DNA from 2 places in the Streptomyces sp. NPDC047028 genome. Region 1 is predicted to be linked to the other one. Evidence: riboswitches for the same ligand, from Rfam matches in the RefSeq annotation. Region 1 holds a riboswitch; the other holds the start of a gene.
The links. Region 1 has a riboswitch for glycine ahead of gcvT (glycine cleavage system aminomethyltransferase GcvT). Riboswitches for the same ligand answer to the same signal wherever they lie in the genome.
Positions count from the first base shown of each region.

Region 2: another riboswitch for glycine. It lies ahead of gcvP (aminomethyl-transferring glycine dehydrogenase); the one in region 1 lies ahead of gcvT (glycine cleavage system aminomethyltransferase GcvT).

Region 1 is NZ_JBEYVS010000031.1:21,578-26,141, reverse strand. It holds gene ABZ854_RS25590 (enhanced serine sensitivity protein SseB C-terminal domain-containing protein) at 1-691, opposite strand, end outside; gene ABZ854_RS25585 (enhanced serine sensitivity protein SseB) at 956-1,747, opposite strand; gene ABZ854_RS25580 (AAA family ATPase) at 1,809-2,486, opposite strand; glycine riboswitch at 2,665-2,762, shown strand; gene gcvT (glycine cleavage system aminomethyltransferase GcvT) at 2,921-4,048, shown strand; gene gcvH (glycine cleavage system protein GcvH) at 4,192-4,564, shown strand, end outside.
Region 2 is NZ_JBEYVS010000002.1:8,342-12,905, reverse strand. It holds gene gcvP (aminomethyl-transferring glycine dehydrogenase) at 1-1,671, opposite strand, end outside; glycine riboswitch at 1,846-1,940, opposite strand; gene ABZ854_RS02195 (PRC-barrel domain-containing protein) at 2,060-2,431, shown strand; gene ABZ854_RS02190 (DNA polymerase IV) at 2,469-3,917, opposite strand; gene ABZ854_RS02185 (MerR family transcriptional regulator) at 3,972-4,564, opposite strand, start outside.

The sequences.
Region 1 (4,564 bases):
CCCGCATCCACATCACGACCGGGTCGTAGTCGTCGGTCATCGCCACCGTCGAGACCGGCAGCCCCTCCGGGACCGCGCCGACCGACTGCTGCATCATCGCGCGCACCGAGTCCACGGCGGCCGGCGAGGTGTCGTACACGTCCAGCCCGATCGCGAGGTACGGCGCCCCGAGCGCGGGCTGCACCCAGGCTCGGCGCAGGGAGCGCAGGGCCGGGGTGCGGTGGGCGTTCTGCGCGAGCAGGGCGTAGAACTGCGGGATCTCGATGCCGGGTTCCGACAGGCGCAGCGGGCCGGCCGGCTGGCGGTCCAGTCCGGTGGCGATGCGGCGCAGGTCCAGCCAGGGGATGCCGACGCCGCCGCCGGGGGCATGCGGGTTGAGCCAGAGGCCGTGGTGGTCGGGGTAGAGGGTGCGGGCCACGTCGACTCCGTCGACGACCTCGTACGACCGGTTCCAGCCGCTCGCGGAGAGTTCCTGAGCGGAGGTGACGCAGGGGGCGTAGTGGGAGCCGTCGACGTCCATCGTGCCGTACTGGGCGTCCGGGGAGCCGGCCTGGCCGTGCCACAGGAGCATCCAGATCTGGCCGGCGGAGGGGGTGGCGAGGGCGCGCAGCAGGGCCTCGTAGGCGTCGTAGCGCCCGGGGGTTACTTGGCGCAGCATGTGCTCGACGCTGCCGCTGTGGCTCGCGCTCACCTGTTGTACCGGCCCTTCTGGCAGTTGCCCCGCGTTTGGTGACAGCTTAAGCGCCCAGGGGGGCGGGGCCATGGGTTCGGTCGCGGGTGCGGGTGCGTGGTGGTTGATCGCGCAGTTCCCCGCGCCCCTTTGGGGGCGCCCCTGCTGGGCGGGGTCCGGGGGTCGGTCGCGGGTGGGGGTCGTCTGTGGCTTGTCGCGCCCACGCGGCGGAGCCGCGTATCGGACACAGCCCCGCGCCCCTTTGGGGCGCCCCTGCGGGGCGCCTCAGTGGCCGTGCTCGTAGAAGGGTCGGACGTTTGTTCTGAGCCAGGTGGCTACCGGGTCGTCTGTTGCGTCCATGAGGAGGAGGTTGACGGGGCAGGGGGCGGGGGTGGTGGTGAGGGCTCGGCCGAGGGCCTGGAGGGGGAGGTCGCGCAGGTCGCCCTCCCACTGGGTGAGTTCGACGCCGATGAACATGACCGGGTCGGCCGCCTCGATGGCGGCGAGGCAGCGGCGGGCCGTGCGGACCACGCCGGTGGCGGCGAACTCGGCGGAGGCGGCGGCGAGGAAGTCGACCGGGTCGTCCTGCCAGTCGGGCTCGAAGAGGCGGACCCGGCCGCCGGTGTTGGGGCCGTCCAGCGGGGTGCGGCCGGCCCGGCACAGCTCGGCCACCGCGTCCGGCGGGAGGGGAACGCCGACCACGCCGCCGGGGTTGACGGCCAGGCCCGCCTGCGGGGGCAGACCGCGGGCGAACTCCACGGCCGGGGCGATGGTGTACGACAGGTGGGCGCCGGCGGCCTGCCGGAACTGTTCCTCGGAGCTGAACACCGGGACGTAGACCTGGCCGTCGATCTCCATGCTGGGCAGGTCGAGGGGGCCGCTGTCCGGGCCGCCGCCGCCCGGCAGGGGTATCCACAGGAAGCTGCGGCCCAGCACCTCGATGATCCGCCCGGCCGCGCCGGGCACGCCGAGGGAGGCCGAGAGCACCTCCTCCAGTTCGTTGCCGGGCCAACCGCCGTGCGGGTGGGGGTGCGCCTGTGCCGGGAAGTCCGCGGGAACGTCCGCCGGGAAGTCCATGTGCCTACCGCCTGCTGGAAACCATCGAAACCACTGATGCGGCGATCAGATTAGTGGCTGGTCAGTCCGCGCGCTGTGCGAAGGCTATGCAGCGCAGGACGTCGGCCGCGGGGCGGTCCAGGAGGACGGCGGAGGCCGAGCCGGCGGGGAGGTCGCCGCGCTCCACCGCGCGCAGCAGCCGGGCCGTCGTACGGCGGTGGCGGCCGAAGGCGTAGCGGGAGACGCCGCGGCCGCGCTCGCGCTGGCCCGCGCGGGCCGCCTCGGGCGCCACGTCGAGCAGGAGCAGGTGGAGGCGGGCGCCGCGGCGGCGGGCCTCGCGGGCCAGCCAGCCGCGCACCCAGGTCTGGGTGCCGCAGTCGTGCACGACGATGCCCTCGCCGGAGCGCAGGGCGCGGCGCAGTCCCGCGTAGTGGGCGAGGCGGACCAGGGGGCGGTACAGGGCGTAGGGCAGGCGGCGGGGCAGCCGGGCGGCCCAGCGGTCGCGGGTGTCCTGGGAGTCGACGCGGGGGCCGGGGACCGCGCGGTGCATCAGCGTGGACTTGCCGCTGCCGGGCAGGCCGGTGATCACCACCAGGTCGTCCGGGCCGAAGAGCAGGGCGTGCGGGCTGCGGCCGGCCCGGTCGCGCAGGTCGCGGACGACCGGGGCGGGTCGGTCCGCGGTGCGCTCGCGGGCGGGGGCGGAGGGCTGCTTCGGCACCGCGATGCCGGTCGCGGCGGCGTACGCCGTGGTCCTGTTCACCGTGATCGTCCTCCCCTTGGGCTCGGTAATATCCATGCCCATCGAATGTAAAGAGAAGGTAATGCGCGGTGTCCGACGGCGGCGTGCGCGTACGGCCACAGGTCGGTTACAGATACCGGTCCTGACGGGTGCGCGTCCGGCGTGCAATGATGTGCGCGCCAACTGCATACCGGCCGCTTGAATCCGCGCGGGAGAGTCCTCAGCCATCGCCGCTGGGGCGCCGAAGGAGCAAGTCCCTCCCTTGAATCTCTCAGGCCCCGTTACCGCGCGGGCGAGGCACATCTGAAAAGCGGGCCGCTGCCGGCAGTGGCCCCACCCAAGGTGCAAGCCCTTGATCGTCCCTGTGGCGGTCGTGGCGAACCTCTCAGGTTCCGATGACAGATGGGGAGGAACGTTCCTCGCCTGTCACAGCCGACCCGGGAGACGACCGACCGATGAGCAGTACCGAACCCACTGAGCCGCGCCGCACCGCGCTCGATGCCCTGCATCGCTCGCTCGGTGCGACGATGACCGACTTCGCCGGCTGGGACATGCCGCTGCGCTACGGCTCCGAGCGCGACGAGCACCTCGCCGTGCGCACCAAGGCCGGCCTGTTCGACCTCTCCCACATGGGCGAGATCACCGTCACCGGCCCGCAGGCGGCCCAACTGCTCAACTTCGCGCTGGTCGGCAACATCGCCTCCGTAGGCGTCGGCCGCGCCCGCTACACCATGATCTGCCAGGCCGACGGCGGCATCCTGGACGACCTGATCGTCTACCGCCTGGCCGACACCGAGTACATGGTGGTGGCCAACGCCTCCAACGCCCAGGTCGTGCTGGACGCGCTGACCGAGCGCGCCGCCGGCTTCGACGCCGAGGTCCGCGACGACCGGGACGCCTACGCGCTCCTCGCCGTCCAGGGCCCCGAGTCCCCCGGCATCCTGAAGTCGCTGACCGACGCCGACCTCGACGGCCTCAAGTACTACGCCGGCCTGCCCGGCACCGTCGCCGGCGTCCCCGCGCTGATCGCCCGCACCGGCTACACCGGCGAGGACGGCTTCGAGCTGTTCGTGAAGCCCGAGCACGCCGTCGAGCTGTGGCAGGCGCTGACCAAGGCCGGCGAGGCCGCCGGACTGGTCCCCTGCGGCCTGTCCTGCCGCGACACGCTGCGCCTGGAGGCGGGCATGCCGCTCTACGGGCACGAGCTGACCACCGCGCTCACCCCCTTCGACGCCGGCCTCGGCCGGGTCGTGAAGTTCGAGAAGGAGGGCGACTTCGTGGGCCGCGAGGCGCTCACCGAAGCCGCCTCCCGCGCCGAGGCGAACCCCCCGCGCGTGCTGGTCGGCCTCATCGCCGAAGGCCGCCGCGTGCCGCGCGCCGGGTACCAGGTCGTCGCCGGCGGCCAGGTGATCGGCGAGGTCACCTCCGGCGCCCCCTCCCCCACCCTGGGCAAGCCGATCGCCATGGCGTACGTCGACGCGGCGCACGCGGCGCCCGGCACCGAGGGTGTCGGCGTCGACATCCGGGGCAGCCACGAGCCGTACGACGTCGTGGCGCTGCCGTTCTACAAGCGCCAGAAGTAGACACTTCTACCGGCGTCACGGCCGGGCACCGGGGCGCGGCCCGTCACCCCCGTGTGACCCCGCGCACATCCCGCCTGCCCCGGCAGCGGCGCCTGCGGTCCCCCTTTCACCAGCACTCCCGCGCGTACAGGAGAATTCAGGCCATGAGCAACCCCAAGGAACTGCGGTACAGCAAGGAGCACGAGTGGCTGTCGGCCGCCGCGGACGGCGTCTCGACGGTCGGCATCACCGAGCACGCCGCCAACGCGCTCGGCGACGTCGTCTTCGTCCAGCTCCCGGAGGTCGGTGACACCGTGTCCGCGGGCGAGACCTGCGGCGAGCTGGAGTCGACCAAGTCGGTCTCCGACCTGTACTCCCCGGTGACCGGCGAGGTCACCGAGGTCAACGAGGACGTCGTCAGCGACCCCTCGCTCGTGAACTCCGCCCCCTTCGAGGGCGGCTGGCTGTTCAAGGTCAAGGTCGGCGACGCGCCGGAGCTGCTCTCCGCCGCCGAGTACGACACCTTCATCGCCGGCT
Region 2 (4,564 bases), on a different contig from region 1:
GAGCCGGGACTCCAGCTCGTGGATCAGGGTGAGGTAGCCCTGCGCCTGCTCGGCGGGGGCGAAGGGGTGCAGCTGGCCGAACTCGGGCCAGGTGACCGGCTCCATCTCGGTGGTCGCGTTGAGCTTCATCGTGCAGGAGCCCAGCGGGATCATGCCGCGGTCGAGCGCGTAGTCCCGGTCTGCCAGCTTGCGCAGGTAGCGCAGCATGGCGGTCTCGGAGCGGTGCTCCTGGAAGACCGGGTGCGTGAGGTAGTCGTCGGTGCGCAGCAGCGCCTCGGGCAGCACCTCCTCGGTGGCGGCGTCGAGCGCGTCGATGGCGCCGTCCACGCCGAACGCGAACCACACGGCGCGGAGCTGGGCGCGTGTGGTGGTCTCGTCGCAGGCGATCGAGACGAGGTCGCCGTCCACGAGGCGCAGGTTGACGCCGCCTGCGCGTGCGGCGTCGACGACCTCGGCGGCCCGGCCCCCGACCTTGACGGTGAGGGTGTCGAACCAGGTGCCGTGGACGACCTCGACGCCACCCGCCCGCAGACCGGCGGCGAGGATCGTGGCGTACCGGTGGGTCCGCCGGGCGATGGCCCGCAGCCCCTCGGGGCCGTGGTAGACGGCGTACATGCCGGCCATCACGGCGAGCAGCACCTGGGCGGTGCAGATGTTGCTGGTGGCCTTCTCGCGGCGGATGTGCTGCTCACGGGTCTGCAGGGCGAGCCGGTAGGCCTTGTGCCCGTCCGCGTCCACGGAGACACCGACGAGCCGGCCGGGCAGGCTGCGGGCGAACTTCTCGTGCACGGCCATGTAGCCGGCGTGCGGTCCGCCGAAGCCCATGGGCACGCCGAAGCGCTGGGTGGTGCCGACGGCGATGTCCGCGCCCAGCTCACCGGGCGAGGTCAGCAGGGTGAGCGCGAGGAGGTCGGCGGCGACGGTGACGAGCGCGCCGAGCTCGTGGGCCTGGTCGATGACGGGCTTGAGGTCGCGTACGGCACCGGAGGCGCCCGGGTACTGGAGCAGCACGCCGTTGATCTCGCGTGCGGCGATGTCGGCCGGGATGCCGTCGCTGAGGTCGGCGACCACGATCTCCACGCCGGTCGGCTCCGCGCGGGTCTCGATCACGGCGATGGTCTGCGGCATCGTGTCCGCGTCGACCAGGAACAGGCCCTTCTTGTTCTTGCCCATGCGGCGCGACAGCGCCATGGCCTCGGCGGCGGCGGTGCCCTCGTCGAGCAGGGAGGCGCCGGAGGTGGGCAGGCCGGTCAGGTCGGCGACCACGGTCTGGAAGTTCAGCAGCGCTTCCAGGCGGCCCTGGGAGATCTCGGGCTGGTACGGCGTGTAGGCCGTGTACCAGGCGGGGTTCTCCATGACGTTGCGCAGGATGACGGGCGGGGTGAACGTCCCGTAATAGCCCAGGCCGATCATAGAGCCGAGGACCTGGTTCCGGTCGGCGAGCGTGCGCAGCTCTTCGAGCACCTCGGCCTCGGTGCGGGCGCCCGGCAGGTCCAGGGCGTCGGCGTTCTTGATGACGTCGGGGACCGCGGCGGCGGTCAGCTCGTCGAGGGAGCCGTAGCCGACGTGGGCGAGCATCTTGGCCCGCGCCTCGTGGTCCGGGCCGATGTGGCGCTGCTCGAAGGGGATGCCCGCTTCGAGATCCGAGAGCGGAATGCGATGGGCGGTCATTGCGGAGGCCTCCTGGTCTGACGCGACCTTCGAGGGGCACCCCGGCACGGGTACCCCGACGGCCTCCCCCTCTGTCATCTCAACCTGAGAGCTTCACCGGGCGCCCGAGAGCCCCGGCTTTCACCGTCGGTGAGAGCGGAAGCCGTCGACGCCCGCCCTGCTTTCCAGAGTGACCTCGTCCGTGCGGTACGTGAGCCTGAGAGATTCCGGGGAGGATTTGCTCCTTCGGCGCCTCCGAAGTGGTCGGAGGACTCTCCCGCGCGGGGTCAGCAGCCGCTGCCAGGGTACCAGCGGGGGCGGCGCACGAGCCTTCGAGTGGCCGCGCCCTTGAATGTGCTCTTTTGTAGTGCTTACGGATGAGTTGCGACCACGTGGAGGGAGAGGGACCGTGCAGACCGACATCGATCCGCGCAACCTGATCGGCCGCAAGGCGTTCGACAGCTCCGGCACCAAGCTGGGCACCATCGACGAGGTGTACCTCGACGACGCGACCGGCGTGCCCGAGTGGGCGGCCATACGGACCGGACTGTTCTCCCGGGACGCGTTCGTCCCCCTGGAGCCCAGCGAGCTGGTCGAGGGCTCCCTGCACGTCCCCTTCGACCGCGCCCTGATCAAGGACGCCCCCGACTTCGGTGTCGGCCGCCATCTCTCCCCCGAACAGGAACTCCAGCTGTACCACCACTACGGCCTGGACGTGGCCCCACCTCCCTCCGTCCCGGACCACACCTTCGGCAAACTGGCAGGCCCGGAAAACCCCTGACCACCCCTACCCCGCTCCCCACGACCCGGCCAGTCCCCTAAGGGGCCCTGGAGGACACTTCCGTCGCCGGCTCCCCGGAGAGGTCCGACGGGGTCCGGGGTGGAGTCCGGTGGCGGCCGGTGTCCGACAGAGGGGCAGGTGAGGGGGCGAGGGGGGCCGGGACCAGCGGCAACGGTTCCGTCGGCTCGAGCGACGGATCGTCCGCCGGGAACGTCCGGACCCGCCCCGGCCCCGAGTACGGCGTCTCGAACCGGACAGTGACCCTGCCGACGCCGCTGCCCTGCACCCACCCCTGGCCGTGCTCCGCGTGCCGCACGTCCTGCCCGGCCCGCCAGTGACGCTCGGCGGGCGACTCCGGTTCCGCCGCCGAGGGCTCGGCCACGACCTCCTCCGCCGGCTCCGCCCCGCCCTCCCCCGCCGCCTGGGCGAAGAGGTCCTCCTGCGTGTAGTCGGCGAGCCCGGTCACCCCCACTCCGAGCAGCCGTACCCCGCCCGTCGTGTCCACGGACTCCAGCAGCCGCGCGGCCGCCTCCCGGACGACCGCCGGATCGTCCGTGGGCCCACGGAGCGTCTCGGACCGCGTGAGGGTCGAGAAGTCGTACCGCCGCACCTTCAGGACGATCGTCCGCCCCGACAGCCGGGCCTCGCGCAGCCTCCGCACGCACCGCTCCGCGAGCCGCCGCACCTCCATGCCGACCCGCAGCCGGTCGTGAATGTCGACGTCGTAGGTGTCCTCCACGGACACCGACTTGGTCTCCCGGTCGGACACCACGGGCCGGTCGTCGCGCGCCAGCGCCATCGCGTACAGCGCGTGCCCGTGCGCGTTCCCGAGCAGCCGGACCAGTTCGTCCTCACCGGCCTCGGCCAGCTCCTCGACCGTGGTGATCCCGGCCCGCCGCAGGTGGTCGCCGGTCGCCGGCCCCACGCCGGGCAGGGTCCGCACCGGCATCGGCCCGAGCAGGGTCCGCTCGGAGCCCGGCTCGATCAGCATCAGCCCGTCCGGCTTGGCCTCCTCGGAGGCGATCTTCGCGAGCATCTTGGACGCAGCGAGCCCCACCGACCCCGTGAGCCCGGTGACCGCCCGGATGTCCGCCCGCAGCTTCACCCCGGTCCGCCGCGCCGACTCCTCGTCCCAGGCCGCTCCCGCGGCCTCCAGGTCCACGAACGCCTCGTCCAGGCTCAGCGGCTCCACCAGCGGCGACAGCTCCCCCAGCAGCGCCATCACCTGCTCGCTGATCGACCGGTACACCGAGAACCGCGGCACGAGGTACGCGGCGTTCGGTGCCAGCCGCCGCGCCTGGGCCGTGGGCATCGCCGAGTGCACCCCGAACACCCGCGCCTCGTACGACGCCGTGGCCACCACACCGCGCGGCCCGAGCCCGCCCACGACGACGGCCTTCCCCCGCAGGCTCGGCTTCGCCGCCTGCTCCACCGAGGCGTAGAAGGCATCCATGTCGAGATGCAGGATCGTGGGCGCGTTTCTCACATCTCCGATGCTGCACCACACCACTGACAATGACCCGGTACCGGGTGGCGCCCCTCAGACCGCCCGGTTGCGCCGCCTGGCCAGCTCGTCCGCCGGGTTGGGCCCGACGAGGGTCTCCCCGGTGTCGATCCGCTCACCGTGCAGCTGGGAGAGGGCGCTCTCCACGTCGCGCCAGACCACGCCCACGGCGATCCCGAAGACGCCCTGACCGCCCTGGAGCAGCGCGTGGACCTCGTCCGGGGACGTGCACTCGTAGACGGTGGCGCCGTCGCTCATCAGCGTCATGCGCTCCAGGTCGCGGAAGCCGCATTCCCTGAGGTGCAGCACGGCCGACCGGATGTTCTGCAGGGAGACCCCGGTGTCCAGGAACCGCTTGACGATCTTCAGGACGACGACGTCCCGGAAGCTGTAGAGACGCTGTGTGCCCGACCCGTACGCGGGCCGTACGCTCGGTTCGACGAGGCCGGTGCGGGCCCAGTAGTCGAGCTGCCGGTAGGTGATGCCGGCGGCCGCACAGGCCGTGGGGCCCCGGTAGCCGATCTGCTCGGACGTCATGGACGCCGCCCCTCCGCCGTTCGGCACCGCCGTCGGTCGCTGCGGAGCGTGATCGGCCGCGTTGCCGTGAAGCGGGTACGGACCGCTCTCCC